Regions from separate parts of the Paenibacillus sp. FSL R7-0128 genome, predicted to be linked through region 1. Evidence: riboswitches for the same ligand, from Rfam matches in the RefSeq annotation. Region 1 holds a riboswitch; each other region holds the start of a gene.
The links. Region 1 has a riboswitch for thiamine pyrophosphate ahead of NST26_RS01495 (ABC transporter substrate-binding protein). Riboswitches for the same ligand answer to the same signal wherever they lie in the genome.
Positions count from the first base shown of each region.

Region 2: it holds a riboswitch for thiamine pyrophosphate, as region 1 does, so the genes downstream of both, thiC (phosphomethylpyrimidine synthase ThiC) here and NST26_RS01495 (ABC transporter substrate-binding protein) in region 1, are expected to answer to the same signal.
Region 3: it holds a riboswitch for thiamine pyrophosphate, as region 1 does, so the genes downstream of both, NST26_RS13765 (ABC transporter ATP-binding protein) here and NST26_RS01495 (ABC transporter substrate-binding protein) in region 1, are expected to answer to the same signal.
Region 4: it holds a riboswitch for thiamine pyrophosphate, as region 1 does, so the genes downstream of both, NST26_RS09750 (thiamine phosphate synthase) here and NST26_RS01495 (ABC transporter substrate-binding protein) in region 1, are expected to answer to the same signal.

Region 1 is NZ_JBBOCD010000001.1:351,020-358,939, forward strand. Features, by position in the region: gene NST26_RS01475 (response regulator transcription factor) at 1-132, shown strand, start outside; gene NST26_RS01480 (ABC transporter ATP-binding protein) at 561-1,385, opposite strand; gene NST26_RS01485 (ABC transporter permease) at 1,465-2,226, opposite strand; gene NST26_RS01490 (thiamine-binding protein) at 2,223-2,516, opposite strand; gene NST26_RS01495 (ABC transporter substrate-binding protein) at 2,569-3,642, opposite strand; TPP riboswitch at 3,792-3,902, opposite strand; gene NST26_RS01500 (hypothetical protein) at 3,975-5,426, opposite strand; gene NST26_RS01505 (MFS transporter) at 5,474-6,658, opposite strand; gene NST26_RS01510 (pyridoxamine 5'-phosphate oxidase family protein) at 6,818-7,237, shown strand; gene NST26_RS01515 (EAL domain-containing protein) at 7,446-7,920, shown strand, end outside.
Region 2 is NZ_JBBOCD010000001.1:16,628-24,547, reverse strand. Features, by position in the region: gene NST26_RS00155 (DUF438 domain-containing protein) at 1-1,030, opposite strand, end outside; gene NST26_RS00150 (DUF1858 domain-containing protein) at 1,045-1,272, opposite strand; gene thiC (phosphomethylpyrimidine synthase ThiC) at 1,488-3,182, opposite strand; TPP riboswitch at 3,334-3,440, opposite strand; gene trxB (thioredoxin-disulfide reductase) at 3,490-4,443, opposite strand; gene NST26_RS00135 (tetratricopeptide repeat protein) at 4,490-5,938, opposite strand; gene NST26_RS00130 (ribose-phosphate diphosphokinase) at 6,105-7,052, opposite strand; gene hisJ (histidinol-phosphatase HisJ) at 7,076-7,903, opposite strand; gene hisIE (bifunctional phosphoribosyl-AMP cyclohydrolase/phosphoribosyl-ATP diphosphatase HisIE) at 7,918-7,920, opposite strand, start outside.
Region 3 is NZ_JBBOCD010000001.1:3,356,363-3,364,282, reverse strand. Features, by position in the region: gene NST26_RS13780 (amino acid ABC transporter substrate-binding protein) at 1-367, opposite strand, end outside; gene NST26_RS13775 (DHA2 family efflux MFS transporter permease subunit) at 641-2,161, opposite strand; gene NST26_RS13770 (TetR/AcrR family transcriptional regulator) at 2,343-2,999, shown strand; TPP riboswitch at 3,068-3,170, shown strand; gene NST26_RS13765 (ABC transporter ATP-binding protein) at 3,301-4,071, shown strand; gene NST26_RS13760 (ABC transporter permease) at 4,052-4,828, shown strand; gene NST26_RS13755 (ABC transporter substrate-binding protein) at 4,825-5,910, shown strand; gene thiM (hydroxyethylthiazole kinase) at 5,929-6,732, shown strand; gene thiD (bifunctional hydroxymethylpyrimidine kinase/phosphomethylpyrimidine kinase) at 6,756-7,583, shown strand; gene thiE (thiamine phosphate synthase) at 7,580-7,920, shown strand, end outside.
Region 4 is NZ_JBBOCD010000001.1:2,383,654-2,391,573, forward strand. Features, by position in the region: gene NST26_RS09725 (S-layer homology domain-containing protein) at 136-1,386, shown strand; gene NST26_RS09730 (GNAT family N-acetyltransferase) at 1,559-2,086, opposite strand; gene NST26_RS09735 (amidohydrolase family protein) at 2,103-3,266, opposite strand; gene NST26_RS09740 (SDR family oxidoreductase) at 3,556-4,428, shown strand; gene NST26_RS09745 (hypothetical protein) at 4,587-5,123, shown strand; TPP riboswitch at 5,179-5,281, shown strand; gene NST26_RS09750 (thiamine phosphate synthase) at 5,411-6,082, shown strand; gene thiS (sulfur carrier protein ThiS) at 6,079-6,282, shown strand; gene NST26_RS09760 (thiazole synthase) at 6,313-7,077, shown strand; gene thiH (2-iminoacetate synthase ThiH) at 7,106-7,920, shown strand, end outside.

The DNA.
Region 1 (7,920 bases):
GGAGAGATCGCCGCGGCGCTCCACCTCTCCTATGGCACGGTCCGCAACTACATCTCGGAGATCCTCAGCAAGCTGGAGGTAAAAACACGGATTGAAGCGGTACGGCTGGCGGAGGACAAGGGCTGGATGTAGGGCGGGGGAACCTGGTATTTATAGCTTGATATTACTCATTCGGGCAGATTTAATTGTACAGACTACAGTTATAGGAGGCGAGCGATCCTTTTTACTGTTTTTAAATGTACAGAATACAACTACACGGGTGAAGTGGTTCGCAACTTACATTACACCACCTGAGTTTGTTCTAGACCATTGTATTTTCTACAACAGATGCTCCTTAAATCCACCGCAAATTTGAATCTAATGCACTTCGTACAGCAGAAATCTGCGAAAAAGGCTCTTTGGGGCCAAAGAACAGAAATCTGCTGTACGAAATACAGCAGATTTGAGTTTGGCCCGGAGTATTGCGGATTCTATTGCACCAAATACAATCAGTTAGAAATAAGTTGCTGCCGAGACGGCACAGCAATGAGCGCAGCAGTACCAGCAGGCAAAGAGCCTACTTAGCTCTGGCTCTTCGCCTGCTCCTCGCGCATCCACTCTGAGAGCTGGCGCCGCATCCGGAGGAACTCCGGCGAATCGGCGATCTCTTCGCGGCGCGGACGCGGGAACGGGACCTCCACGGTGTGGAGGACGGAGCCGGGACGCCCCGAGAAAACATAGATGCGGGTGGAGAGCAGCAGTGCCTCTTCAATGTTATGAGTGATGAACAGCACGGAACGGCGGTTTTCCTCCCACAGCTCCAGCAGCCAGCGCTGCATCTGCTCGCGGGTCAGCGCATCGAGCGCGCTGAACGGCTCGTCGAGCAGCATCAGCTCCTGCGGCGCGAGCATGGCCCGCAGGAAGGCGGCCCGCTGCTGCATGCCGCCGGACAGCATGTGCGGGTAGGCCCGCTCGAAGCCGCCTAGGCCGATCTTCGCCAGCCAGTGGCGTGCAGCCTCGCGGGCCTCCCGCTGCGGGGCGCCTTGCAGCTCGCCGCCAAGCAGGACGTTATCCAGTGTGCTGCGCCACGGGAACAGCGCGGGCTGCTGCGGCATATAGCTGATCTTGCCGCGCTGCCCGGTCACGGGGATGCCGTTCATGCGGACGGTTCCGGTATCCGGCAGCGTAAGGCCGCCGATGATATGGAACAGCGTGCTTTTGCCGCAGCCGGACGGGCCGACAATGGAGACGAATTCCTGCGGCTCCACGGTCAGGGACACCTGATTCAGCACCTGTGTCTCCCGGCGGCGGTGCTTGAACGACTTGCTGATGCCGCTGACTTCGAGCGCAGGCGGCACACTCCGTGTACCCAGGCGTCCGTCTCCGTCCGCCTTCTCCAGTTCAATCCTCGTAAGCTCAGACACTTCGCGTAACCTCCTTCAGTTGATTATAAGTACTTCCGTGTTGGGGTATCCTCCCGTGGCATTAAGCTTCCTTGCGCGGCTTCCAGCGCACCAGCCATCTCTCCAGCAGGGCAATGAGCGCGAATAATACGAGACTCAGCAGCACGATAATAGCGATGGCCACGAACATCCGGTCCGCACGGTAAGAGGACTTCTGCAGCAGCATATAGTAGCCGATCCCTTTGTCGGCGCCGATCCATTCGGCCACCACTGCGCCCATCACCGCATAAGTGGCGGAGATTTTGAGCCCGGAGAACAGGGAGGGCAGCGAGCCGGGAAGCTCCAGCTTGGTGAAGATCTGCCACTTGCCTGCACCGGCCATCTTCATATAATTCAGCATTACCCGGTCGCTTTGCGTCAGCCCGCCCATGGTCGCAACAGCCACAGGGAAGAAGCAGACGAGGGTGATCAGGATGATTTTGGGCAGCAGGCCGAACCCGAACCAGATAATCAGCAGCGGGGCAAGCGCAATGGAGGGCACATTCTGGCTGAGGATCAGCAGCGGATAGAGCGCTCGCTTGACCCAGGGCAGCAGATGCAGCAGCAAGGCGGTGAGCAGGCCGATGCCTGTGCCGACCGGGAAGCCGATCAGGGTCAGCCGCAGCGTGGCGGCGGTGTGCTCCCAGATCCCGGAGGCGTTGTTCTTCGACTCACGCGCGATATCCGTGGGACTCGGCAACTGGTAAGCTGGGATGTCGAACAGCATGACTGATAGCTGCCATATCCCGACAAAAAAGAGGACCGCCACAAAGGGCGGCCACACTAGCTTCCAGGTGCTTCTCACGGCCGGTATTTCTCCGTCAGTTTCTCCATGCTGATGCCGCCCGGATTATGGGCGATCTTGATCTGTGAGATCACACTCGGACTGCCGGAAGCGATCAGCGCCTCATGCATGTCACGCACAATATCCAGCAGCTCGGACAGCTCGCCTTCCATCGTGGTCTCCAGCGGATTCACCTGATGCTTCACGCCTGACTTTTGAATGACCTCTATAGCCTTGTCCACGTAAGGGATGGAATCCTCGTTGTTCGGTGTCTTGGGAATTACCTGAATGCTGAGCAGTGTGTTAGCCATGATGAATCCTTCCTCTCCAAGTTAGGTATAAGATTCCCGCCATGCGGGCTCATTATGATTCCGGCAAAAATTCATTCGTAAACGTACTCTCCGCATCCAGCGGCTTATCCAGCAGCTTCAGGCCGTACATCCAGTCGGCGTAATTCTTCCAGATCTCAAGCTTCTGCTCACCCCAGCGCGGGGCGTCGTCCTTGTATTTCGGGCTAAGCCATTTCTGGCTGGCCAGCACCAGCTTGGGGTCCAGATCAGGTACAGCATCAGACAAGACCGTCGCGGCTTCTTCCGGGTTATCGATAGCATACTGATACCCCTTGGACGTAGCCTTAAGGAAGGCCTTCACCACTTCAGGATGCTCGGCGATCTCCTTCTCGCTGGTGGTCAGCACCGGTGTGTAGTAATCAAGCTGCGGCGCATAATCCTTAAGATACAGCATATCCAGCGGCTCGCCGCGCAGCTCGGCCTCTACCCCGGTCCACGCATAGAAGATCCAGGCGAAGTCAATATCCCGCTTCACAGCTGTGAAAAAGTCCGCTTCGCCGATATTCACCAGCTTCACCTTGGAGACATCCCCGCCTTCGGGGTCCATAATCGCTTTCATGGCGGCCTGCTCCGCAGGGGAGCCCCAGCCTCCGTACGTTTTGCCTTCAAAATCCTTCGGCGTCTTAATATTGCGGTCCTTCGGAGCCGCGAAGCCCGAGGTATTATGCTGAATGATTGCAGCAATCGACACCAGCGGCACATCCTGCAGGCGGGCCAGGGTCAGCGCCTCCTGGGCGCTGATGCCGAACTGGGCTTCGCCGGAAGTGACCATTGTATCCGACCCGGCAGCGCCTGGCTGTACAATCTGTACGTCAAGACCTTCCTCCGCGTAATAGCCCAGCTCCTTGGCTGCATACAGGCCGGTATGATTCGTGTTCGGCGTCCAGTCCAGGGCAATCTTGACCGGAGTCAGCGCCTTAGGTGCATCTGTGGGTGCGGCTGCGGTTGCATCAGGTGCAGCCGTACTGTTCCCGGCAGCAGGTGCGCTGGCCCCCGCATTGCCGCTGTTGTTCCCGCCGCCACATCCCGCGACCGTGAGAACCAGCATGGAACTGAGCAGCAGCATTACTGTTTTTTTGACTCCCATTTCTCTTTTTCTCTCCTTCCAGCAACCCCTGGTCTTCAGAGCTTACAGAAACCCTATTCCTGTACATCCATATAATCAAAAAAGCGTCCCGAAGATCGGGACGCCAGTTACTTGCGTGAGGGGAATTCAGCTTCAGTACCGCTTAAGGCACTGTGCCGAATGAAGATTCCTACGCTGGCATTATCCAGATCAGGTATAAGGGTCAGTATCTTGTGGGATACAATCTCAGCCGGCCAATTCCAGCACCCCTGGTTCTATAAAGTTCACGGGTATTGCTATGTTCTTACGGTGTATTATAGACGGCAGCTTCGACATTGTCCACCCTCTGTGTCTTAATCCCTCGTATAATGCCGCTTCTTGCGGCGGCTGCGGATGCCGTTCCAGATCTCTCTCAGCGTTAAGCCGACACTGACGGTGATCCCCGAGAAGGTCAGGAACAGAGCCAGATACTCGAACGCGGAGTACTCCAGCATTTTGCTCCAGTCGATCTGGCCCTTCAGATCCTCGATGACCTGATTCATCCCGTATATCCCGCTGATGACCGTAAATACGGTGAGCACCATCAGGAGTGTATCCCGCCGTTTGGCCTGGAATTTGTCCTGGTACTGGAACAGGTCATTCAGGGTCATTTTCACCTCATCGAACAGAGCATCATTGCCATATACCTTACGCAGTTGAAAAAAAATCTCCCGCCCCTGCGACTGTGAAATCAGCTCCAGGAAGTAGAATTTGGCCGAGAATTTGTTGATCAGGAAGATCAGATTCTCGATCTCGTCGTTATCGTGGTTGATGCGCAGCCGGGAGTGGAGGTTGGCGAGCTTCAGTAGCACGATTTTATGAAAAATACTCAGCAGCATTCCGTAATAATATTCGCCGTACATCTGGCTGATCAGGCCTGCGGCAATCTCCGGCTTCGCCCGGCTCACGCAGCAGAAGGTCTGCTCATTGGTCATATAGTAGGTGTCCGGTCCCCAGCGGCTATAGCAATGCTCCCGGGTGTACTGCTTGATATAGTCTGGATCACTTGCACTCATGTAGGGGCTGCCGTCGATGGTCAGACCATCCACCTGAGAGGCACGGTAGAGCATTTCGACACTGATCTCTTCCTCATCCTCCGGGAGATTAACGCCGTAGAAGGCCTGCACCAGCATCCGTTCATCGACGAAGAAGGGCAGGGTCTCGAAATAATTGCCATTGGTCTCCGCAGGATCGAGATACGGCTCCAGCCCGGCTGCCAGATGCCTGAACACGAAGTCCTCCACCCGGGCAAAAGACTTCTTATGACAATGGATGAAGGTATGCTCATCCTGAACACTCACATCCTCCAGGTTGCGGAACCGGTCGGCGAATTCCAGCACCATGCTGAAGGGGAGATTCTCCTCCTCAATAGCCACTCTTACCGTCAGAAAGCCCAGCTCGAACGGGCAGAGGAACACATCGGTCGACAGCACGCGGAAGGGAACCGTCTGAAAGGGCATTTGCAGCCCGCACAGCAGATCATTGGCCCGGGAAAAGCGGCGGAAGGAATCCCTGTCCTTCTCACGCGGAAACAAGACATGGGCGGCAAACGGAAGATAGCTGCGCTCCATTTTCTCATGGGATACACAGTGGCTCTCTCCGTAATAGGCATGCTCCAGTTCCTTGTTCTCAAGAAAAAAACGCGTAAATCCATCCTTCTGTAAACTCTCAATCAGCTCTTCATCGACCTCGGCCTTGATGGAGAAGGGGAAAATGAATTGCAGCAAGGCGGTATGCAGAGTGGGCTCGGAATGCGGTATAGCCATGGGTGGGTTCCATCCTTATTCGCAGAATATGGACCTTGTAGCTTCAATTACCCGATTCTCCAGGCGGTTACGCTCAGCACGAATAACAGCGCGGCAAAAGCGGCCAAAAGTCCTGAGGTCTGGGCGATCTGCAGATGATCCATGGACCAGCCGGTCAGCAGCGGCAGCACTGCGCCGCCAATTCCGCCGGAGGCGATCATAATGCTGGGCGTGGATTCTTCCGCGCCGGGCAGCAGCTTGCTGGAGAAGACCAGCGCGATCGAGAAGATGCCGGACATGAACAGGCCAAGCAGCAGGATGATCGCAAAGGCGGCAAGCCGGTGACCGGCGAACGGGAAAATAACGAGCAGCAGCAAAGCGGCAAAGCAGCTGACGAGCACATAGATGCGGTAGGAAATCTTCTCGGCGATGACACCGGCGAACAGTCTGCCCGCCGACATGGCCAGCCAGAAGAAGGTCACCGTGAGTGCAGCCGCGGCCTCGCTCATGCCCAGCTTCGCAATGAAGATCGCCGGCATGAAATTCACCAGGCTCATCTCAGTGCCTACATAGAGAAAGAAGAACAGAATGAACAAGCCCAGCACGACCCATTGCTTGCCCTTGTAGGGCAAGGACAACCGTCTGGTGGTTCCCGCTTCCGCTGCCGCAGCGCGGTCAGGGCGGGCAGGCCGCTCATTCAGCGCGCTGTCCAGCGGGCCGAATCTGCTCTTCGCCCAGAAGAGCAGCGAGAGGAGGGAGAAGGCGGCAACGATCAGGAAGGCCAGCCTCCACTGCCCTGCGGCAATCAGCGGACTGGCCGCCAGCGGCATGAGCAGCGCCCCGACACCGAACAGCACCTCCAGCCGGCTCATGGCAACCGCCGTTCCTTCGGTGACTGCGGCTATAATAATCGTGCCGATGACGGCTTCGATCATCCCGAAGCCGAACCCTGCGGCTACGGCAATTACGTACATCCAGCCCCAGGGCGGGAGGAAGGCGTAGGTAATCTCGGCGCTGAACAGCAGGCCGGTGGCAATCAGAATGCCGCCGCGCTTGCCGAACCGCCGGTTCAGCAGCGGCGAGACCAGTACGCCGGCCAGGAAGCCCGCGAACTGGCTGAAGATCAGCTCGCCCCCTGCACTGTAGCTGCGGTCATAATGCTGGAGCAGCACTGGAAGAATGGAGCCCAGGACGACATGGGCGAGGCCGATTACGAAATAGGAGAGACAGCCGATCCAGATTAGTTTTTTCAAGAATAAGACTCCTTATGAATCAATTTATGAACAGATGGCGGGATTCAGAATGAACGGGAAGGGTACACTATATTAGGCACAGGTTAATCATAAATCCAAACCGTGGACGTGAATATATAAACTTATATTCACATGAATTTGAAGGGAGCTGTGACGTCAATGGATAACAAAGAGCTGGAGAAAACAATCATACAGGTGCTGGACGATAACAGGTTCGGTTCCTTCGGCACGATTGAGGCCGGTAACAAGCCTAAGGTGCGTTACATGGCGATATTTCATGACGGACTGTCCATCTATCTGGCAACTAACCGCAAGACTCATAAGGTAGAAGAGCTTCAGGATAATCCGAATGCTAGTCTCTTGCTTGGCTATGAACAGGGCGGCGGTAAGGATGTACTGGAGATTGAAGCTACAGTTGCTGTGACGAAGGATGATAGCTTGCGCTCTAAGGTATGGAATGAATCCCTGGAGAAATGGTTCAAGGGACCGGATGATCCCGATTATGTCATTCTTGAGCTGTCCCCTTCGCGGATTGAATATATGGGCAAGAACGGTGAGCACGGGGTATGGCAGTCTTAAGCGGTTGTCTCCGGTAAAAGGATGGCAGTGGCCGGTAACGGATAAGTTCCGCCTAAGCCTAAGTACTATATAGTCCGGCAATCCGGGCCTCTTAGGAACCTTCATGGTTCATAGGGGGCCCTTTCTGCTGCTGCTTTTCGGATTGTGCCGGAGGAATCATGATATAATGACCTCAGGTTATCGACATCATGAGGCGGAGGGGATTGCCATGAACTGTGTTGATTGTGCTGACATCGACCCGATTGAGGATCAAGGGGAGCTGAAGCTCCGCCCCTGCTCTGATCCGCTGGCTGCTGCCATCCGGAATGCCGGTTATGAAGTATTTCAGACAAGCAAGACCTGTATCATTCCATATCATAGTAAGGAAGAGCTGTTGAAGCTTATAGAAATGCTTGTGGCGGCTAAGGACATAGCGGACTCCTTATCCGTATGCGTTAAGAGCAAAGGTGCTCCTGCGGCTCCGGACCGGTGGCTGACCTTCGATCAGCTGAAGGTCCGCTTCGCTAACGAGAATCTGGTGTCCATCATTATGAGCCATGATTTTTGCAGCCACATGCAGCCGATTGTGAATTTCAGCGAGGAGATTGTCGGCTTTGAATTTCTGCTGCGCCCGCTGCCCCAGGGCAGTTATTTTCAGCCCTATGAGCTGTTTGAGATTGCCCGGCGGACAGGATTTCATTCCT
Region 2 (7,920 bases), 330 kb from region 1:
GTACGGTGCGGCCGATAACGGCCTTCGTCCGGGCGAAGATCCGTTCCTTGCCATGCGAGAAGTAGCGGACGACATCGTTCTCGTCGATAAAGGTCAGATCCACCGGCAGATGATTCATCAGCGTCTCGAGCTGGTGTAGCGACAGCAGCCCGGTCTCGAACCGGATGAAGCCCTGCGGGGACAGGCCTTCCCCTTCTTCCGCCGGAACATCAGCACCCTCAGGCTCCGCTGCACGTTCCGGTATCCATTCCTGGTCGGGCGCAGTCAGGCAGAAGCCGATTTCATCGCTTTCGCGGGCGATTTTGACCCACTCATCCTCAGTCAGCTTATCAAGCGCCATCGGGAGCAGAATATTCTCTTCCTTGAAGATCATCTCATTGACTTCCTTAATGATCTCCTCCAGTGCGGCTGTAATCTGCCCGCTGTCTCCGTTATAGGCGCTAAGCGCCTTCTTGGCTTCCTTGATCATATTGCGGATTCCGTCATCCACTCCCCACATTACCTTCGTAGGACCGTATATGCCGTACTTCTCCAGGTAAGGGAAAAGCAGATTCTCCTTGCGGCTGTAGTGCTTGTCGAGATCCAGCAGCAGACTCAGGTCCTCCAGCAGCTTATAGATAATCTCATCGCTGGCGTTCTTCTTGAACTTATCCGCATGCAGCTCCAGCCGGAAGTTGACCAGACGTTCGATCTCCCGGTTCTCCAGCTTGAACGTATGCACGGGATGACCGGGCTGCTCCTCAGGCTTAGAAGAACGGTGGATCTGTTCAATCGAGCCCTTGAAGATTGCCGTATGCACGGAGCAGAGGCGCTGTACTTCCTCTACCGGAATGCCTTCCTCGGTCATCAGAGAGTGCTCCATGGCGGAGATTTCCTCCACCGTAACATCGCCTACCGCTTCTTCAAAACGCGCCTTAACCTCCTCCACGCTTTTGCCCGCATGCAGCTCCTTGATGATCTCTCTCAGCATAGCCTGGCGGCGTGTCTGTTCCGGAATATCGACCTCGCGGTTATTAATCAGTTCGCTCATCACAATCTCTCCTTCTATTCTATAATCTCGAAACCATGCTGCTGAAAGGCCAGCCGAACGGTTTCCAGCTCTATTTTCTTTAATTTCATTCCTTTGGAGAGGGTCATAAATCGTCCTGCAGTCTGCAGCATTCCAGGCTTCGCAATATCACGAAAACCCAGTTCCACCATGATCTCAACAATTTCCGGGTGCCTGGTTACCAGCTCAAAGACCGATTCATCCAGCTTCAACGCTTTGCTCATCCTTTTGCACACCTCACTAATGAGAATTCTTCTCAACACCAGCTTAGCATAGGGTACAGAGGTGAATTGTGATTGTAATCACTAACTACAAAAAGACTATCCCCGCCAGCCATTCAGCTTGTGGGGATAGCCTCAGAATAATACGTTTACGCTGTAATCACGGCCTCTCGGCCATGAACAACGTACCTACATATAGATTAGGTCATGCAGCTAAGTTACAGTGATTGGCTCCATCTATGGGAATTCCGGATATCATGCGAAATCCGCATGCTGCAGAATTTAGGGCCGCACATCGAGCAGAAATGCGCCTGCTTTGCCCCCTCCGCAGGCAGGGTCTCATCATGATACGCCTGCGCCCTTTCCGGGTCCAGGGAGAGATGAAACTGGTCGCGCCAGCGGAACTCGAACCGCGCCTTGGACAGCGCGTTGTCCCGGTCCTGCGCACCCGGATGTCCCTTGGCGAGGTCTGCGGCATGTGCAGCAATTTTGTAGGTAATGACTCCTTCGCGCACATCATTCTTGTCAGGCAGGCCTAAATGCTCCTTAGGTGTAACGTAACACAGCATTGCCGTTCCAAGCCCCCCGATTATCGCTGCCCCGATGGCCGACGTGATGTGATCATAGCCGGGTGCAATATCCGTAGTTAGCGGACCGAGGGTGTAGAAAGGGGCTTCGTGGCAAATCTCAAGCTGCTTGTCCATATTCTCCTTGATCTTGTGCATTGGCACATGGCCCGGACCTTCTACCATAACCTGAACATCGTGCTTCCAGGCAAGCGCCGTCAGCTCTCCCAGCGTCTCCAGCTCGGCGAACTGAGCTTCGTCATTGGCATCAGCGATAGAGCCGGGACGCAGGCCATCCCCCAGCGAGAAGGCCACATCATACGTCTTCATAATCTCACAGATGTCTTCGAAGTGTGTGTACAGGAAGTTCTCCTGCTGATGGGCCAGGCACCAGGCAGCCATAATCGATCCGCCCCGGGATACAATGCCTGTCATTCTCCGGGCAGTGAGCGGAATATAGCGCCGCAGCACCCCGGCATGAATGGTGAAGTAATCCACCCCCTGCTCCGCCTGCTCAATCAGCGTGTCGCGATAGAGCTCCCAGGTTAAATCCTCAGCTATACCGTTCACCTTCTCCAGCGCCTGGTATATGGGCACTGTCCCGACCGGCACAGGAGAATTGCGGATAATCCACTCCCGGGTGGTATGGATCTTAGAGCCGGTGGAGAGATCCATGATGGTATCAGCCCCCCAGCGGGTCGCCCACCGCATCTTCTCCACCTCCTCTTCAATAGAAGAAGTGACCGCCGAATTTCCGATGTTGGCATTGATCTTCACCAGGAAGTTACGGCCGATAATCATCGGCTCACTCTCCGGGTGATTGATATTGGCCGGAATAATAGCACGGCCCGCAGCCACCTCATCCCTAACGAACTCCGGCCGGATATTCTCCCGGATCGCAATATACTCCATTTCCGGTGTGATGATCCCTTGCCTTGCATAATGCAACTGGGTCACATTGCCGCCTGCATAGGCCCGCCTCGGATTCCTGCACAGTCCTGGATAAGCTTCTGCGGCAGCCCCTTCTCTGCGGATTCCGTTATCCTCCGGCCGGACGGCTCTTCCGGTGTACTCCTCCGAATCGCCACGCTCCGCGATCCAGCTTGAACGGTGCGGCGGCAGCCCCCTCCGAATGTCCATCTCCTCCGCGGCATCCGTGTACATACCGCTTGTGTCATAGACACGCAGCGGAGCATTTTCCTCTTCCCCGGCAACGCCTTCGGTTCTGCTGAGGCTGATCTCCCGCATCGGAACCCGGATATCCGGGCGTGAGCCCTCCACATACACTTTACGGCTTGCGGGGAATCCCGAAAGATCCACCTCTTCGTTTTTACCCATTCCTTTCATTTCAATCTCCTCCTCTTCGCTCTGTACACTCATCAGATAAGAGGTCACGCAGCAGATTGAGCTGAAGAATCTATAGATTCCTGCAAGTCAAAAAGCCGCTCCACCTGGAGCGGCTTTATTAAAGGAACAGCCAAATAAGACTGTATTCAAAAAAGGTCCGACTCCACTTTCCTACGCTGGTATGATCCAGATCAGGTTCAAGGGTCCGGAAATTCAATTTTCCCGTCTCAGCCTATTCAGGCTCCCCTAGTGGGTATCTTATCTAATTAAATACATTTTACCTGTATGGGTAATTCTTGTAAACCCGTTATTTGTCTAGCGATTCGCTCCAGTCGTGCACCATCGTGCCTTCCAGGAACTTCTCGGCATCCATAGCGGCCATACAACCGGTTCCCGCTGCCGATATCGCTTGACGGTAACGGGTATCCTGTACATCGCCACAGGCGAATACACCCGGGATGTTGGTCTCGGTGGTACCCGGGTTGACCACAATATAGCCATTCTCATCCGTATTGATCTGCCCGCCCAAGAAGGCTGTGTTCGGTGTGTGTCCAATCGCTACGAACACGCCGTCTGCCTCCACCAATTCTGTCAGACCTGTCTCATTGTTAAGCACCGTAAGGCCCTTCACTCCGGTCTCTCCTACCGTTACTTCAACCGGTGTGCGGTTCAAGGCCCAGGTTACCTTGCTGTTGTCACGCGCCCGGTCCTGCATGATCTTCGAGGCCCGCAGCTCGGGACGGCGGTGAACCAGCGTTACGCTGGATGCAAAGCGGGTCAGGAAGCTGGCTTCCTCCATGGCGGAGTCTCCGCCGCCGACGACGACAATCTTTTTATTACGGAAAAAGAAGCCGTCACAGGTCGCACAGGTGCTGACCCCGCGTCCCACATTCTCCTGCTCGCCCGGAATGCCCAGATATCTTGCAGAGGCCCCGGTTGAAATAATAACCGACTCCGCTTCCAATACACCCATTCCGTCCACTGTTACCTTGAACGGACGCTGTGAGAAGTCCACCGACTCCACCCAGCCATTCTTGAATTCAGCGCCGAAGCGTTCCGCCTGCTTGCGCATATTGTCCATCAGGTCCGGACCCAGAATCCCTTCAGGGAAGCCTGGAAAGTTCTCCACTTCTGTCGTCGTTGTCAGTTGTCCCCCCGGCTGCAAGCCTTCAATGACCAGCGGGCTCAGGTTCGCACGCGCCAGATAAATCGCGGCTGTCAGCCCGGCCGGGCCTGTTCCGATTACAATCGTTTTGTACATTACATTGGCCTCCTTACAAGTAGGTGTTCTTACAACAGCAATTGCTTCAAATACGGGTAGTGGACGGCGATAAGCCGCCGGTTCCGGGCAGCATCCCCTTGGGTCCGGGAGCAGCCGCAGGCTCCTGCTCTTCGCCGGGCGAGCCGCCGGCTTCATTCAGGTTCTCCCCGATCAGCCGCTGAAGGCTGAACAATGCCGCCTCCTGCAGGCGGTCCTCCTGCAGCGGCTCCTGCTCCAGAACTCCGCGCAGTACCTCGGACATCTCCTCGTCCTCAATCCAGCGGAGAGCCTCGGTCACCTGAAGCTTCGTAGCGGAATCGCCGTAGCGCAGCGCCCAGAAGAACGAGGCGCGCAGCAGCGGATTATTCCGCACTTCTTCAGTGAATCTGCCTGTATTGCCCTTCCACTGCTTCAGCTGCTCCTGGAAGGGCAGCTGATAGTTATAGCTGACAGCAGGCATAGGGTGTCCTTCTGCCCGGGCCTGCTGGAGCTGGGACAGGAAGAACGCCGGGACAGCGGAAGCAGGGTCCAGCTTGGCTGCCTGTCTCCAGCAGCGCAGCGCCTCATCATGTTTTCCGCTATTGCTTGCCGCCGCGGCACAGTAATGATACAGCCCGGCGTCTCCGGCGACCTCCTCGTCCTTCAGCAGACGGCGGAAATGGCTGTAAGCGGCAGCGTGCCGGCCCAGGATACCCATGGTTGTAGCCATTTTGAATACATGCTCCTGATGGAACGGCACCGTTGCTTCAAGCATACCGAGCAGCGTTTCAAGCTGTTCCTTATCTCCTGCATACTGCAGGAAGATGGCCATATTGCACAGAGCGTGCAGATTGCCGGGGTCTTGCTTCAGCACCTCATTCAGACATTCCTTCGCCTTGGCGAACCGGCCCATATAGAAATGAGCTAGTGCCAGATTATTATGCGCAGCCAAAAAATCCGGGGTACCCGCAGTGATCTCCTCCAGCAGCTCTACAGCCTGAGGGAACTTCCCCTCCTCCAGCAGACTCCGCGCCCGGTCATGCTCTACGACTCCCTCACGGCTGCGGATACGCACCAGCGGAGCAGGCCGGTTCAGCTCATATTGCAGCAGCTCCATCAGCTCTTCGGATTCGGTCATGAACTCGCCGTTAGCATCCTCTTCCAAGTAAGTGACCAGCGAGCGCTCCGCCTCTTCAAAGCTTTCCATATTGGCGAAGTTATTAGCCATGTAGAAATGGCATTCTGTCATAGCGGGGTCGATTTTCTCCAGAACATGGATAAGAATCTCGTTAGATGCGGTATAATTGCCCATCTCAGATAATATACCCGCCATATTGCAATGATTCACCGGATTATCCGGCTCATATTCAACAGCTTTGCGAAAATTTCTTAATGCCTTATCATATTGAAAGCGGTCCAGCGACCGAACGGCTCTTTCAAAGAAAAAATTGGCATCCAGAGTGACCGGAATGACATTACTGTGCTCCGCGGTATTCTCTGAAGTTCTCTCTATCATGGAAGCAAGGCACCTCCCTTGTTTCAGCTTCCCTAGCCTTACCTGTTCGTTTCCATTTATGGTCTCGGCTGTCTTCTTCACACAGTATACCACATGTGGCAACGAGATTCTCAAGTCTCAGAGAGAGAGCTAACGGGAGGGAAAAGCTCAAAAAAAGACGCGGGAGTTAAATCCCCGCGTCTCTGAACAGCTTATCTATGGAACCGCCCTCGATGATAATACGCGTGGCCTCAGCCAGCATGGGAGCTACCGAGAGCACTGCGAATCTGCTGGAATGCTCGTCCGGCAGGGCAATCGAATCGGTAATGACAATCTCGTCGATATTGGGATGATCCATCCGCTCAAGCGCATCCCCGGAGAACAGTCCGTGCGTAGCACAGACGATACTGTTCCGGGCGCCCCGCTCCTTCAGGCCCTCCACCACATTGACGATCGTGGTTCCGGTATCTATAAGATCCTCTATAATGATTGGCGTCCTGCCTTCCACATCACCAATGACATGCGTAATCACCGATTCATTATGCGCCGGACGCTTCTTAATCATGATGGCGAACGGCGAATCCAGCCGGCTGGCCAGCTTCTCCGCCATGGACGCTCGTCCCGCATCCGGGGAGACCACGACCAGATCGGTAAGCCCCTTCACCTTCAGATAACCGCTAATCAGATCAAGCGCCGTCAGATGATCGACCGGAATATTGAAGAATCCCTGTATGGCTGCGGCATGCAGATCAATCGTAATTACGCGCGTTGCACCGGCGGTGGTCAGCACATCGGCGACCATTTTGGCCGAGATCGGCTCACGTGGTGCGGACTTACGCTCCTGCCGGGCGTACCCGTAATAGGGAACGATAATGTTCACCGTTCTGGCCGATGCGCGCTTGGCGGCATCAATCATGACCAGCAGCTCTACAAACAGCTCGTTAATCGGATGAGCCAGGGATTGCACCAAAAATACGTCGCAGTTCCGGATGCTCTCTTCATAATGCACATAAATCTCGCCGCTTTTGAAACGGGTCAGCTTAATCTGGCCAAGCGGCGCACCAAGGCGCTCCGCAATATCAGCGGCAAGCTTCGGATTCGACGAACCGGAAAAAATCCGTAATTGATGATGCATAGTACCCTCCTGGGATTATAAATTTATACGTTGAACGAAACAGATGTACGGCGGCGTCCTTCAAAGACGGCCAGTTCGCGGAAGCCGGTGCGCCAGAGCATGTCCCGGGCCTCTGTTAAGCCGTCTCCCAGCTTCATGGGATCATGCGCATCAGAGCCAACCGTGAGCGGAATGCCCAGCTCAAGCGCCTGAACAAGCACATGCTCTGCCGGGAACATCTCGGCGCACGGCTTGAACAGCCCGGAAGCGTTCAGCTCCATCGCGATGCCGCTGCGGGCAATGACCTTCAGCGTATCCAGCTCAAGCTTCTTAGCCTCCGCCAGGTCCTCCGGCGTCCGGGGTCCGTAACCGAACCTTTTGATGACGTCCATATGTCCTATAATATCATATAATCCTGTTAACGCCGACTTCTGTACAGCATCATAATAGCGGCGGTATACCGCCATGACATCCTGGCCTTCCCAGCCATGGGTCTGCCGGTGGTCGGTAATATCCCATTCTCCCAGGAAATGCACCGAGCCAATTAGATAATCCCACGGATAGGGTGCCAAAAGCTCGCGGATCTGCTCCTCATATCCCTCAATATAATCCGCCTCCAGCCCGACCCGCAGCTCAATCGTGCCCCGGTAGCGCTCCTTCAGCGTAAGGCATTCCTCCACATATCGCGGAAGCTCCGCAAGAGGCATAGCCATCTCGGGATAGTAGTGGTCCGGGTCGACATGGATCAGCGGCAGATGATCCGACAGCCCAAGCTGCTCAAGTCCCAGAGCGATGCCCCGCTGCACATACTCCTCCAGCTTTCCGACCGCATGTCCACAGCGTTCATGATGGGTATGATAATCGATGTGCATGCAGAAAGTTCCTCCTA
Region 3 (7,920 bases), 3.0 Mb from region 1:
CATCGAAGCGCTTCGCATCCATCCCGGCAAAAATCCCATCCCATTGCGTCTCAATGAACTCCGGCTTCACACCCAAGCGCTTGGTGACTTCTTCGGCGATCTCGACATCGAAGCCCGTCAGCTTGCCGTCTGCATCATGGAAGGTGAACGGTGCGTAGGTCCCTTCCGTTCCGATGCGCAGCTTGCCGCTGGCTTTGACGGCTTCCAGGCTGTTCTGCTCCCCGGAAGCTGCACCCTCTGTAGCCGCAGCCGTAGGTTCAGCCGGAGTGTTGCCGCCCGTTGCTGTCTTGTCCGTATTGTTGCTTCCGCAAGCCGCAGCCGTGACCATGGTCAGGAGCAGCATAATAGTTAGACTTAGTTTTTTCATTCGATGAATCCCCTCTCGTATCTTCTTCTCTTCAGGCACCGTAATTAGTGGCAAAATGAATCGTAACACCGGGGTGTTACCTGCGTCAATAACTTTTTCCGATTATATGCATCGGATTTATATTGTATTGATTTTCCATAGCTTAGCTTGCCCCAAATTCTGCTCCTGCATCAGGATATTCAGAACAGAAATCAACAAAAAAAAGCGACCCTCCGGCAAAAGGAGAATCGCTGCTCTATGGATGTTACAAGCTCTGCTTCTGTGTGGGCATAGCTATACGTGCATGATTTCCGGTGCCGCCTTTTCCTTGGAACGCTCAGCTCCGGAATGGCGGCCCCGGCGCAGCAGCAGTCCAAGGACCGCACCGCCAAGCGCGACAAACATCATAATGTGGAACGTGTCCGCGAAGCCCTGCGACAATACCGTCTGCTTAGCCAGCAGCAAGGCATCCTGCGAAGCGCCTGCGGTACTCTTTCCGGCAGCGGCAGCGGCCTCCTGCATCTCGGTACCGCGCGCCGTTGTTCTTGCCGTCAGAATCGTAACCAGCGTCGAGACGGCCAGCGAGGTAATCACCTGCTGCATCGAATTCGTCAGCGAGGTTACCCGGTTCACCAGATGGCTTGGCGCCTTGTTGAGCAGATGCGTATTCATCGGCATCATCATCATACCCATTCCGGCCCCGCACATGATCAGCGGAAGGATCAGGTCGCGGCTCTGCGTGGTAAGATCCACATGGGAATACTGGAATAACGCACCGGAGACCAGACTGAGACCGCAGACCACGAGCCAGCGCACACCGATCCGGTCGAACAGTATTCCGGCAATTGGCATCATCAGCCCGGAAGCGATCGCTTGCGGCAGCAGCGTCAGGCCGGTATCAAATGCGCCGAAGCCGCGGGCCTGCTGCAGAAATTGCGGGAGCAGGAATAACGCGCCATATAAGCCGAACTGGGCAATCCACTGCACGATGATCCCTGTCGTGAAATCAACGGATTTCAGAATCCGCAGCTCCAGCAGCGGTGTCTTGGAGCGCAGTTCAGCGATGACAAAAGCGATCAGCGCCACAGCGCCCAGCAGCAGCCCGATCAGCGTCTTCTCAGAGGTCCAGCTCTGCGCGCCCTGGCTGACCCCGTAAGTGAGCGAAGCAAACGCCAGCGGGCCAAGAACCATACCGAGCTTATCCATGCCGGGCACGCTGTTCTTCGCCGCATTCGGCAGCTTGCGCAGTCCGATCAGCACAGCAATGATGCCAATCGGAATATTAATGAGGAAGATCCAGCGCCAGGAATGGTATTCAACCAGCCAGCCCGACAATACCGGACCAATAGCGGGTGCGAACAGGACGGGAATGCCCATAATCCCCATGACAACGCCAACCTTACTTTTGGGAGCCAGTCTGTACACATAGGCCATCCCGACAGGGAGCACACAGCCGCCGCCAAGTCCCTGAATGACCCGGAACACAATCAGCCATTCGGCGCTGCTTGGTGTAGCGCACAGAATCGAGCCTATCGTAAACACAATTACCGCCGTCAGGAAGACCGTCTTGGCCCCGAACCGGTCAGACAGCCAGCCTGACAGCGGAATAACTGAAGCCTGAGCCAGCATATATCCGGTAACTACCCACTGCAGCGTATGCAGGTCCGTCTTGAAATCCACCACCAGCCTGGACAAGGCTACATTCATCGCCGTACTGTCCAGCACAACCATAAATACTCCGGCAATAATGGCCAGCAGCGGAACCAGAATGCTGGACAGCCGGAAATCGGCTTCCTGCTTCAAGGTCTGATCCATGTCTCTTCTCCTCCTGAGCTGTCCGCGTTCTACATTGACCTGCGGGCAGATTGTTCTATATAATGAGTGAACGGACAACTGTCCGTAAGTGCAATTCATAGTCTACGGACAATTGTCCGTTGTGTCAATTCTTTTATTTATTTTTCTGTAAATCGCTGATTTATTTCTGAAAGGGGTTCTCATGAAAAAGCCAGACACCGATGCTGCACAGCTCCCGCGCTCAGCTCCGCAAGCCAAAGAATCCGCTCCGCCCGAGTCCGCCGATCCTTATGTACAGCGGATTCTTGAAGCTGCACGCCAGTTGTTCACCGAGAGCGGACTTGAGGCAGTCAGCATGTACAGCATTGCCAAGCGGGCAGGCATAGGACAAGGCTCCCTGTACCGCCGCTTCACGGACAAGGGTGAGATCTGTTCTGCACTGCTGAAGGGCAGCGCAGATCAATTCCTGTCCGGGCTGGAGCAGCAGGTGGCTGCCAGTGCCGGTGAAGCTCCGGCTCTCGCTCAGCTGCAGAGCAGCATTGAGCAGATTGCCGATTTCATTGAGCAGTATGCCGAGCTGCTGAATATGATCAAAGCCGAGTTCACAGGTAAGAAGCAGCTGACCCAGTTTGAGCATCCTTTTTTTCAGCGGCTGGGGGTGATGATGACAGAGCTGCTGCAGCGTGCTGCGGAGGGCGATGAGATTATTGACATTGATCCTGCCTTTGCGGCCACGGCCTTAATCTCTGTTCTCAGCCCTGATCTGTACCTGTATGAGCAAAAGCGGCACCACTCCTCCAAGTTGGACATCTCCCGGGGCATCGTCACCTTGTTCGTGACCGGTCTGGCGAAGCGCTGACCGCCTGCTCTTTACAAGAGGGGAATTTGTGGTATATTAAGTAGCAATTACGAATTCAATAACACCTGTTAATTCACTAGGGGAGTCGGCCGACTGAGACGGAGCTTAAGCTCCGGACCCTTTGAACCTGATCTGGATCATACCAGCGGAGGGAAGTGGAGCAGAATGTATCAGTGGTTCCCGTCACAGGGCCGCAGCCGACTGTACCTTCCGCCCCATTCATTGCCTCCGGGAATGAATGGGGCTTTTTTGTGCTCCTCGCAGGTTCTATTTCAATCCGGGGAGGCTTGTACATAGTCTTATGATCAACATTAGCAATCTATCCTATGCTTTCGGGACCGGTTCGTCCCGGACACCCGTCTTCTCAGAGCTATCCATGAATGTGCAGCGCGGCGAATTCATTTCTGTCGTAGGCGGAAGCGGATGCGGCAAAAGCACCTTGTTCAAAATCATCGCCGGCCTGCTGGAGCCGGACAACGGCAGGATTACGCTGAACGGAGCCGAGTCCGCTACAGCAGCGAAGAGGCTGGGCAGTGTGGCCTACATGCCGCAGCAGGATCTTCTCCTGCCTTGGCGGACCGTGCTGGACAACTGTCTGCTGCCCTGGGAACTCAAGCGCAGCCGTCCCAAAGCGGCCGCCGTGGCCGAGATTCTTACCCTGCTGCAACGCTTCGGCCTAGAGGGAACCGAAGGGGCTTATCCCCAGGAGCTGTCCGGCGGGATGCGCCAGCGCGTGGCGGTCCTCCGCACCGTGGCGGCGGGGAATGACCTGCTGCTGCTCGATGAGCCGTTCGGGGCGCTCGATGCCATTACCAAGCGCTCACTGCAGCGCTGGCTGCTCGAGTTATGGGCGGAGTTGGACAAGACGGTGCTGTTCATCACCCATGATCTGGAGGAGGCTCTGCTGCTCAGTGACAGAATCTATCTAATGACGGGCAGTGGCGGCGGCGGGATGCAGGAATTCCCAGCCGGTCTCCCCCGTCCGCGCCATCACAGTCTGAACTATCTACCGCAGTTCGCCGCCCTGCGCCAGGAATTGGAGCTGAAGCTATATGAGAACCGCCGCTCCTAGAAGATTGCTCCAGCACTACGGTCCGGCTTCCCTGCTCGCCCTGCTGACGCTTGCAGTCTGGGAGACTGTAGCCCGGCTGGGCCTGGTTCCTCCCTTCATTCTTCCGGCTCCGTCTGCGGTCTGCAAGGCCTTGCTGGAGGAACGCCGCCTGTTATTCGGGGTGCATCTGCCGGCTACACTGCTTGAGGTACTCACGGGCTTCGCACTGTCTGTGGTCTGCGGCTGCCTGCTGGGAATCGCCATGCACCTGTTCAGTCCGCTGGCCAAGGCGCTGTACCCGCTGCTGATCATCAGCCAGACGGTTCCGCTGATCGCGCTCTCTCCCCTGTTCATCATGTGGTTCGGCTACACCCTATGGAGTAAGGTCGCCGTTGTCTTCCTGACTGCTTTCTTCCCGGTGGTCATCGGCACCTATGACGGCTTGTCCAAGAACACGGACGCCTACCGGGAGCTGCTGCTGACATATGGCGCGAACCGCTGGCAGATTCTCGGGAAGGTGGGCGTTCCGCTGGCCCTGCCCTCTTTTTTCTCCGGACTGAAGCTGTCGGCTGTGTACTGTGTGATCGGTGCAACCATTGGGGAATGGCTTGGAGGCAGCCAGGGGCTGGGCTATTTCAGCCGCAGAATGGCAGGGAATCTCCAGAGTGCCAAGATGTTCGCCGCTGTTGTCTTGTTATCCGTGCTCGGTATCCTGCTGTTTCTGGCTGTCGCCGCACTGGAGAAGATTATTCTGAAGAAAAGAGGACGTTATTCATGACTACTATCCGCTATTTCCGTTATCTGCACCATGTGATTTCAAGGCCAACCGTTCTACTGTCTGCTCTGCTGCTCTGTATGCTGCCCGTCCTGGCAGGCTGCACCAATACGAACAGTCCGGCGGCCTCCGGCTCTTCGGCGGGGACTACAGCCACTTCTGAAGCTGGGACTGGAGCCGAAGGCGCAGTCCATAAGCTGACGATTATGCTCGACTGGTATCCCAATGCTGTCCACTCTTTTTTGTATGCGGCAGAGGCTGAAGGCTATTTCGCTGAGGAAGGTCTGGAGGTTGATATTCAGATGCCGGCCGATACCAATGATGCGCTGAAGCTTGTTGCTGCGGGAAAGGTGGACCTGGCACTCAGTTACCAGCCGCAGGTATTGATGGCACGGGGGGAGCAGATTCCGGTCAAGTCGATTGCTGCGCTGGTGCGCCACCCGCTGAATCATCTCATGGTAGCTGCAGACAGCGGCATCACCCGCCCGGGAGAGCTGTCCGGCAAGCAAGCCGGATATTCCTCCGTCCCGTTGTATGAAGCCATGCTGAACACGATGGTCAAAAGCGACGGCGGGGACCCTTCCTCCCTCAAGCTGGTGGATGTCGGCTATGAGCTGATCCCTGCTCTCTCCACCGGACGGGTGGATGGCATTATGGGCGGGTTCATCAACCATGAACAGCTGATTCTGGAGCAGGAAGGCCATCCGGTCCGCTCTTTCAATCCTGTGGATTACGGGGTCCCGGATTATTATGAGCTGGTGCTGGTCGCCAGTGAGCAGGGACTGCAGGATTCACAGGGCTTTTATCACAAATTCGTGGATGCGATCAGAAAAGGCCAGCAGTATACTGCCGATCACCCGGATGAAGCGCTGAAGCTGCTGCTTACCCATCAGGAGGATACCGCACCGCTGGATGAAGCCATTGAGCAGCGCAGTCTGGAGATCCTGCTGCCGCTGATGGATGCCGGTTCCCAGCCCTTCGGCTATCAGGACAGCGCATCATGGGAGAAGGTGAACCAGTGGCTGAGCGAGAACGGACTGCTGGCTGCCGAAGTGGATGTTAAGAATGCTTTTATTAATTTCTAATTACATCTTTCAGGAGGAATTCATATGTCTTATCTGTCAAAAGTACGCCAGGCGAACCCGCTGGTGCATAATATCACGAATATCGTAGTTGCTAACTTCACAGCTAATGGGCTTCTGGCCCTGGGAGCTTCGCCGTTCATGGCCGATGCCATTGAAGAAGTAGCGGATGTCGCCGCCATGTCCGGCGCGGTTGTGCTGAACATCGGTACACTGAATGAAGCTGCCATTGCTTCCATGATCGAGGCCGGAAAGGCTGCGAACCGCCACCATGTACCGCTCGTGCTTGATCCCGTTGGAGCCGGTGCTACCGCCTACCGCACGGATGTTACAGCTAAGCTGCTCAGTGAGCTACAGCTTACTGCGCTGCGCGGCAATGTGGCCGAGGTTGCCAATGTGGCCGGGGAGAGCTGGGCTAGCAAAGGCGTGGATGCCGGAGCAGGCGAGGGCGATGTAGTAGCTCTAGCCATTAAAGCAGCGCAGAAGCTGAACTGTGTCGTAATTATCACCGGCAAGGAAGACATCATCACAGATGGCAAGCGCACTTATATCGCCAGCAACGGGCACTCCATCCTGACCCGGGTGACCGGAACCGGCTGTCTGCTCAGTGCGGTGGTGGGTGCATTTCTTGCCGTAAGCGGCGGGGAGGTGCTTGAGGCGGCTGCCGAGGCCCTCTCCTTCTACGGCGTGGCAGCAGAGCTTGCCGCTGAGGCGGCTGAAGCCCAAGGTCCGGGCAGCTTCCAGATTGGGTTCCTGAATCAATTGTCACTAGTTACCCCGGAGCAATACAGCAGCCGCTCACGGCTGAAGCTGCTCGAAGCCTAAAACGCCGCAAAGGAGGGGAAAAGATGACTAGCATACGCAAAGCGTTGACCATTGCCGGCTCTGACAGCGGCGGCGGGGCCGGGATTCAGGCGGATTTGAAGACGTTTCAGGAGCTGGGGGTGTACGGCATGTCTGCACTTACTGCACTCACCGCCCAGAACACACTAGGTGTCCAGGGGGTCTATCCGATGGAGCCTGAGACCGTTGCAGCCCAGTTAGATTCGATCGGCAGTGATCTGCCGCCGGATGCCATTAAGACAGGGATGCTGTTCAGCAGTGACATTATCCGTGTGGTTGCCAGTAAAGTGCAGCAGTACGGCTGGCAGCAGAAGCTGGTGATCGATCCGGTCATGGTCGCCAAGGGCGGCTCACAGCTGCTGCTCCAGGAGGCAGTACAGGCGCTGATTACAAGCCTGCTTCCTCTCTCGCTTGCCATCACCCCCAATCTTCCAGAAGCAGAGATGTTGACAGGTATGAAGATTGAGAGCCGGGAAGACCGGGAACAGGCGGCAAGACTGCTTCATCAGATGGGACCCGAGTACATTATCTTGAAAGGCGGACATGACTCCTCAGGAGATGAGGCCGTGGATCTGCTCTATGACGGACGGGAATTCCAGTATATGTCCAGCCCGCGGATTGCGACGAAGCATACTCACGGAACCGGTTGTACCTTCTCGGCTGCGGTGACGGCGGGTCTTGCGCTGGGCCGCTCCATGCCTGAAGCCGTCCATACCGCCAAGGCCTTCATTCAAGCGGCGATTGAGGATAGTCTAAATATCGGGGCCGGGCAGGGGCCGACAAATCATTTTGCTTATGGGAACCGGATGAGATCAAGGGGGATACCGCTATGACACGGATAGATAGCGAGGATATGCGCAGACTGCTGAAGCTGTACTTCATTATGGGCAGTGTGAACTGCCGCCAATCACCCGAGGACACTTTAACCGCTGCTGCTGCTGGGGGCATCACTCTGTTCCAATTCCGGGAAAAGGGTCCCGCTGCGCTCAAGGGTGCCGCACTGCTCCGTCTAGGGCAACAGCTCCGGCAGATCTGCCGGGCCTATAACATCCCGTTCATCGTGAACGATGATCTAGAGCTTGCCGCTGCGCTGGATGCCGATGGCATTCATGTCGGCCAGGATGATCTGCCTGCCAGGCTGATCCGGGAACAGCTCGGTGAGCATAAGAT
Region 4 (7,920 bases), 2.0 Mb from region 1:
AGTCTCGGCCTCCAGGGCTGTTTCGCATGTCTGGATCACATAGTTGGATATTGTTCCCAACGGCTGTGTATTCCGCTACACTGTGATTAGGTGCTTGGTTCATTTGGCATCACATACTTAGGAGTGAGCGCAGTAATGATAGGAAGAAAATTAGTAACGGTCGGGCTGAGTCTGAGCTTGCTGCTGGGTTCAGCCGGGCATATGTCTGCGGCAGCCGATTATGAAGGACACTGGGCGCAGAAGCAGATGAGCCGCTGGCTGGAAAAGGGATGGCTGAAGGGATTCGCGGACGGGTCAGTCCGGCCGGATCAGGCGATCACTAGAGCGGAATTTATCGCGTTAATCAACCAGTTGGCCGGGCTGACGGCTGAGAGCAAGGTGAAGGCCGATTTCAGCGATCTGCCTAAGACGAGCTGGGCATACGAAGAAATCTCGAAAGCGCTGGAAGTGGGCATCATCAAGGGTTACGGAGGCACGATTCGTCCGGGCGATCCCGTTATGCGCCAGGAGGCGGCGATTATGGTGAGCAGAATGATGTATTTTGAGACGGGAAGCACGGAGGTATTATCCATGTTCAGCGATAAGGATCAGATTGCAGGCTGGAGTGAAGCCGATGTCGCTGCACTGATCAATGACGGAGGAATGAAGGGGTACCCGGACGGGCGGTTTGCTCCAGAACAGGCGATGACCCGGGCCGAAGCGATTGCACTGCTGGATTATTACAATGTCACAAGCGGCGGCTTGCAGAGTGTAACTATCGGCCGTTCTGAGGGGCTCGGAAGTTTTGAACCGGGAGCCATCAAATACTATAACAATGTCACTGTATCCGGCCATGATGTGCTGCTGCAGAATCTGAAGATTTTTGGAGACCTGGTCCTGGAAGAAGGTATTGGCAACGGAGAGGTAACCTTGGATAGTGTTGAAGTGCTAGGAAAGGTCATCATACAGGGAAGCGGAGATCCCTCAGTGCAGCTCAAGAACACAACCATGAACCAAGTGATTGTGCAGAAGAATAGTGGAACTGCCCGCCTGGTCACCGAAGGTACAGCCTGGGTGAAGGCATTGTCGGTACAGTCCGGTGTAAATCTGGAAGAGGGGGAGGGTACCGGAGACGGGTTCACAGATATTGATCTGCCATCCGGCCTTGCAGCCGGGATCGTAGTGACGCTTAACGGCAATTTCGGAGATGTGAATATTGAAGCCAAAGGACCCGTCCTCCACCTGCAAAAAGGCTCCATACGCACGCTTAAGACCGCTGCCACTGCAACAGGGGTTAAGATAGAGCTGGATGAAGGGACAACAGTGACGCAGGCGATTCTGAATATGTCAACAAAGGTTAGGGGTGCGGGTAAGGTTCAGGATGCAATTGTGAAGGAAGATGAATAGAGTTCTGGAAATAAGGCCGCTATCCCAAGGAGTGAGGTCTTGTCATGAGGGGCGATGTACTGCTATGAAGAGACATCGACCCGATGTATGCGAAAACAAACATGTCTTTCAAGGCACAGCTCCAGCATGAAAATGAACAACGTGCCTAAAAACAGAATACAGCATCCTTCCTCTATATCCCGGTAATCGCCCGGTACTCCCGGTCCAGTATCGCATAAAAGTACTGGTTGACCCACTGGTGGTTCCAGTGTATTTCTTCCCGGAATACGCCCTCGCGGACCATGCCTAGCCTATCCAGCACCTTGATGGATGCGGTATTGTATTCATTGCACATAGCCACGACTCTGTGGGCCTTCCATTCTTCAAAAGCAAGCTTCAAGGCCAGCTGCGCCGCTTCGGTGCAGTAGCCTTGCCCCCGGTATTCAGGGAAAAGGCTGTAGCCCAGCTCCCAGCTCTCGCGCTCTTTTACATACCAGTGTATGCTCAGTTCCCCTACAGGGGTTGCTTCGGGAGTAGCTAGCCGGATCAGGAATTGTCTATGCCAGTCGCTAGCGATTCGTTCCGTCACCGTCTTCCGGACTGCCTCCTTGTCAGTTGGAATCATATCCTCGAAGGGCCAGAGGGCGGTATTGGTCTCCAGTTCTGTGATGAAATCGATATCGTCCGGGGTGACCGGAGATAGTGTGATTCTTGCATTCATTTTGCAAAACCTCCTGTTAGTATGATTTCGATACGATCTTGCCGTCTTTCATTACCCAGCTGACCTGCCGCAGGTTGTTAATATCCGCCAGCGGATCTCCCCCGACGACCAACAGATCGGCCCTCTTGCCTGTCTCAATGGTACCGAGCTCATGTTCCAGCTTACAGATCTTGGCACCGGTTGAAGTGGCAGCCACAATAATCTGCATCGGGGAGAGGCCGGCCTGGCCTAACAGCTGGATCTCCCTCCACGGCATACCGGCTCTGTACCACGGAGGAGTTTCTTCAATAAAATCATCCCCCAGCCCAATCTCCCCGCCTGCCTGAATAAATCTCCGGACATTATCCAGCCCTTGCTCCAGCAGCGGCGCACCGAATTTGTCCTGGAACATCTGGAGTACGGTGAGGGTGGGGACGATACGGATGCTCCCGCTCACCATTTGCCGGATCAGTTGATCGTCCAGCCGGTCGTAGACCATATGCGCAGCATCGCTGATCCCTGCATCCACCAGAATCTGAAGATTGCGTGCACTTGTAACATGAGCAGACACACAAGCACCCATACTCCTGGCCTCCTGGCAGATCGCTTCGAGAATCTCCTGATTCAGCTGCGGCAGTCCGGCGGTTGCGGGATCGTAGCCGTCTTCCAGCGCTGTTTTGATGAAATGTATTCCTTGTCCCAAGACTTCAAGGACCTTAAGCCGCGCCTCCTCTGCACTCCCTACTCCGATAGGCTCCTGACCACCGTACCCGCCTGGAGCGGTGAATACCTTGCCGGATGTAAGAATTCTGGGAGAATTAGCGTCCTCCAACTGCTGCGTATATGTGACCACATCATCAATCGATGCTGCCGTAGTCATCCCCTCATCCCGGATCGTAGTAATTCCTTCCGCAAGGCACGCGGCCAAATATTCCGTATGATATCCGTGCAGCGGCTCATTCTGTATGTACTTGAAGCTGGTATGGGCATGGGTGTGAATAAACCCCGGCAAAAGGAACAGACCCTCAAGGTCGATCACTGTTGTTGCGGAGTCATGCCCGATTCTCCCGTTAATGTCACTATACTGTGTTATGGTGCCGAAACGGCCATTAACAATCTCAATGCTTGCATGATGCAGCGGCTGCTGTCCGGTTCCATCGATTACAGTTCCGTTCGTCAGCAAGATGCGCTCATTTCCCATGATAGAAGCGTCCCCTCAGTTAAGGTAGTTGTCGTTCCCCACAAAGTATAGGACATTCCCCCTAGCGGATATAGATAATATTCTTTTTGGAAACGTTCGTTGCTTACCGTACTACCGTTCCGATATAGGCACCGTTGAATGAAGATTGGCTGTTTGGGCGGCTGCCAAGTGTGGTAAGTAACATAACGTACAGTCAAGCAGGCACACTGCCTGTGCATAAACACCAGACCTTAAGCCATGCTAACATGATTAATCAACAATACTGTGGACAGCGAAAGGAGAATGGATTATGCCAGACACTAACAAACAACCTGTCAAAACTCTGCCCCCGCAGGTACAGGATCAGCGCCCGGGAATTGAGAGTGAGATGAACCCGCTCCCGGAGTTTGAGACACCTGCGTACAAGGCAGCAGGCAAGCTGCTGGGCAAGGCCGCGCTCATTACCGGAGGCGACAGCGGGATCGGGCGTGCGGTTGCCGTGCATTTTGCCAAGGAGGGCGCGGATGTGGTGATCTCCTACTTGAACGAGCATGAGGATGCGGAAGAGACCAAGCGCCAGGTGGAGCAGGAGGGCAGAACGTGTATTCTGATCGCCGGGGATATCGGGGACGAATGCTTCTGTCAGAGCTTGATTCGCCAAACCGTTGAAGGACTCGGCAAGCTTGACATCCTGATTAACAATGCGGCGGAGCAGCATCCGCAGGACCATATTGAGGACATTACAGCGGAGCAGCTGGAGCGTACGTTCCGGACGAATATTTTCTCCATGTTCTACCTGACGAAGGCAGCTATGCCTCATCTTAAAAAAGGCGCTACGATCATTAACACGACCTCCATCACGGCGTATCGCGGCAGCCCGCAGCTGCTGGACTATTCGTCCACCAAAGGAGCCATTCTCAGCTTCACCCGTTCGCTGTCAATGAATCTGGCCGATAAGGGCATCCGCGTGAACGCGGTAGCGCCCGGACCGATCTGGACCCCGCTGATTCCGTCCACCTTTGACGCGAAGAAGGTCAGTGAGTTCGGCGGCACCCAGCCGATGAAGCGCCCGGGGCAGCCTGAAGAGCTGGCACCGGCGTATGTATACCTGGCCTCGGACGATTCCTCCTATGTGAGCGGACAGGTGATGCATGTGAACGGCGGCGAGGTTGTCAACGGATAATGGGTGCAGAATAAGATCTGGATGCAGATTTGTGTGCAACATATAAATTTTATTTTAAAAAAGCCTAACCGCTTGCCGGCAGGCTTTTTTTCTGCGCTTGTAACTATTACAATATATTTCCGTCTATTTAGATAATTTGATATGAAAAGGGGATAGGGATGCTTAGAAAAAAAGGATTCATTCTATCTGCAGCGGGGATTTTAATTTTTCTGGTAGTGTTCATTTATTGGACTCCTTTTGCAGGGAGAGTTGTGGAAAACACAAGATTGGAAGGATATGCAAAAAGCATTGGGATTAGAATTACACAGGAATCGCCGCCGCTACCCCTTGTTACTTCCGGGAAAACCCAAATTCCGGTTACCCAAGGCAGCTATTGCTGGGGAAAATTAGGATGTGCAGATTATACAGGAGGACAATCCTTGGTACAGGGGGTTACTCCCACTGTTATAGCCCCTGAGGGGGGGATCGATGTTGCTTTTACTTATAAACCGGCACCCGGCGGGTTAACCGTTCAGCAATTTGTCGATGATAAAGAAGTGCAAATTCCATTGAAGAACGGCTCTTTTAATGCTCCAAAAGAACAAGGCGTTTATTACTACGGCATATCAGCATTCTGGACATCCGAGGATGGTAAATTTTCAGAAGGGAGTTCATCCGTGGCTTTTGTAATTGAAGTAAAATCTACGAAAGAATAGCTCTAACAGGAATTATATGCTAATATACAAAAAGCAAGGCCAAACAACCGCATAGAACGATCACTAGGGGAGCCGCAAGGCTGAGACGGGCGTATCTGCTCGGACCCTTTGAACCTGATCTGGGTTATACCAGCGTAGGGAAGTGGAGAACGAATATTGCAGCGGGGGTATACGGCTAATACCGGTATTCCTGTTTCTATTCCAGACTGCTTCCTTTACGGGGGCGGTCTTTTTTGTGTTGTGGAGAGGTGTAGTGTGAGCTGGGACAGACGGGAGGGGGAAAGGCGTTGCACGAAATTCATGTCATCTCAGACGGTCGGCTCCACCCTGAGAAGCTTGCGGAGCTGGCTGCGGCGGTACATCCCATGGTGGATTATATCCATCTCCGGGAAAAAGCCATGTCCGCCCGCGAACTGCTGGCGGCGGCGCAGCAGATGCTTCAGGCCGGGGTTCCGCCTTCGAAGCTGGTCATTAATGACCGGATCGATATTGCCTTGGCCGCTGGGGCAGGCGGTGTACAGTTGGCCTGGCATAGCCTTCCGCCAGCCGCAGCACGCGGGCTTGCACCGGGCCTGCGGATCGGCAGGTCGGTACACTCGCGGGAAGAGGCGGCGGAGGCTGGAAGGCGGGGAGCAGACTTCTGCCTCTACGGGCATGTTTTCCCGACGGCCTGTAAGCCCGGACAGCAGGCACGGGGACTTGCGCAACTGGCCGAGGCTGTCCGCTGGAGCCGCATCCCGCTGATTGCGCTTGGAGGGATTACCCCGGGTAATGCCGGAGCGGTGCTGGCCCAAGGGGCGGCTGGCATTGCTGTCATGTCGGGGATCTGCGGAGCCCCGGACCCGGTGGCAGCGGCCATGGCGTACAGGGAAGCGGTCCACAGGGACAGGGCAGCGGAGCTGGCTGAAGCGCTGGATATGGCTCAAACACAGGGCACAGCAGGAGGTGAACAGGCATGAATGTGACCGTTAACGGAAAGAGGCAAAGAATCGAAGAGAGCTGCCGGACACTGGAGGATCTGCTCTCCCGGCCCGAGTGGGCCGGTAAGCTGGTGATTGTCGAGCTGAATGGTGAGCTTGCTGGCAGAGAGGTTTACGGAGAAACACTGCTCAGTGAGGGGGACCGGGTGGAGCTGGTTCATTTTGTAGGCGGAGGCTGAACACGAAGACTTATCCCAGGAGGCGTTAACATGCAAGATCCATTGATGATTGGCGGAGTGACTCTAACCAGCAGACTGTTCATTGGTACCGGAAAATACAGCCGCAACACCCTCATTCCCGAGGTGATTACGCGATCAGGCTCACAGGTCATTACCGTTGCTCTGCGCCGGGTGGACCCGGAGAGCAGTGACAATATTGTCAGCCATATTCCTTCCCATATGACCTTACTGCCTAATACCTCCGGTGCGCGCACCGCAGAGGAAGCAGTACGGATTGCCCGGCTGGCGAGATCGGCGGGGCTGGGGAACTGGGTGAAGATTGAGGTCATCAACGACCAGAAATATCTGCTGCCGGATAATACCGAGACCATCCGGGCGACCGAGATCCTTGCAGCAGAGGGCTTCGTGGTGCTTCCGTATATGAGTCCTGACCTGTCCGCCGCCCTGCGGTTGAAGGCAGCGGGGGCTGCGGCCGTGATGCCGCTGGGAGCGCCGATCGGGTCCAACCGCGGACTGCAGACCAAGGAACTGATCCGGATTCTGATCTCCGAGACGAATCTGCCGGTGATCGTGGATGCCGGAATCGGCAGACCGTCCGAGGCGGCTGAGGCGATGGAGATGGGGGCCGCAGCGGTGCTGCTTAATACAGCGATTGCCACCGCCTCGGATCCGCTGCTGATGGCAGAAGCCTTCCGTGACGCGGTAGCCGCAGGGCGCAAGGCTTATCTCGCCGGACTGGGGCCTGTGGAAGAGACGGCGGCAGCCTCTTCACCGTTGACCGGGTTCTTGGCCTGACAGATGGAATAGGGAGGAGAGAACGGTTATGAGCTTTTATGAGACGATGACCCGGCTGGAGCAGCTGCCTTACGAAGCGTTATGGAGCCGGTATACGGCAGAGGATGTGAAGCGCGCGCTTCGTGCAGAGCGGGTCGATGAAGAGGGGCTGATGGCACTGCTGTCACCGGCAGCGGAGCCTTATCTGGAGGAGATGGCGCAGAAGGCGCACCGCTTAACGCGTACGCATTTCGGCCATGTGATGCAGCTGTTTACACCGATGTACCTGGCTGATTTTTGCGTGAATCACTGCACGTATTGCAGCTTCAGTTCTATTTATGATTTTCCGCGCAAAAAACTGACGCTGGAGCAGGTCGCCCGGGAAGCGGAGACCATCGCAGCCACAGGCCTGCGCCACATTCTGATTCTGACCGGAGAATCCCGCAGGGACAGTCCGGCCGGTTATGTGAGGGACTGCGTGAATGTGCTGCGCCGCTATTTTGCCTCCGTCAGCATTGAAGTGAATCCGCTCTCGACAGCAGAATATGCTGAGCTCAGAGAAGCTGGCGTGGACGGTCTGACGCTCTATCAGGAGGTCTACCATCAGGAAACTTATCGTGCGCTGCATGTAAAAGGACCCAAACGCGTCTACCGCAACCGTCTGGACGCTCCCGAACGGGGCTGTCAAGCCGGGTTCCGTTCGGTGAATATCGGAGCCCTGCTTGGCATGTACGAATGGCGCCAGGAGGCGCTGGCCACTGCGCTGCATGCGAGATATCTGCAGGACAAGTACCCGGAATGCGAAATCGGGCTGTCGACTCCCCGGTTCCGGCCTTACTTAGGCGAATTCAATCCCGCAAGCGA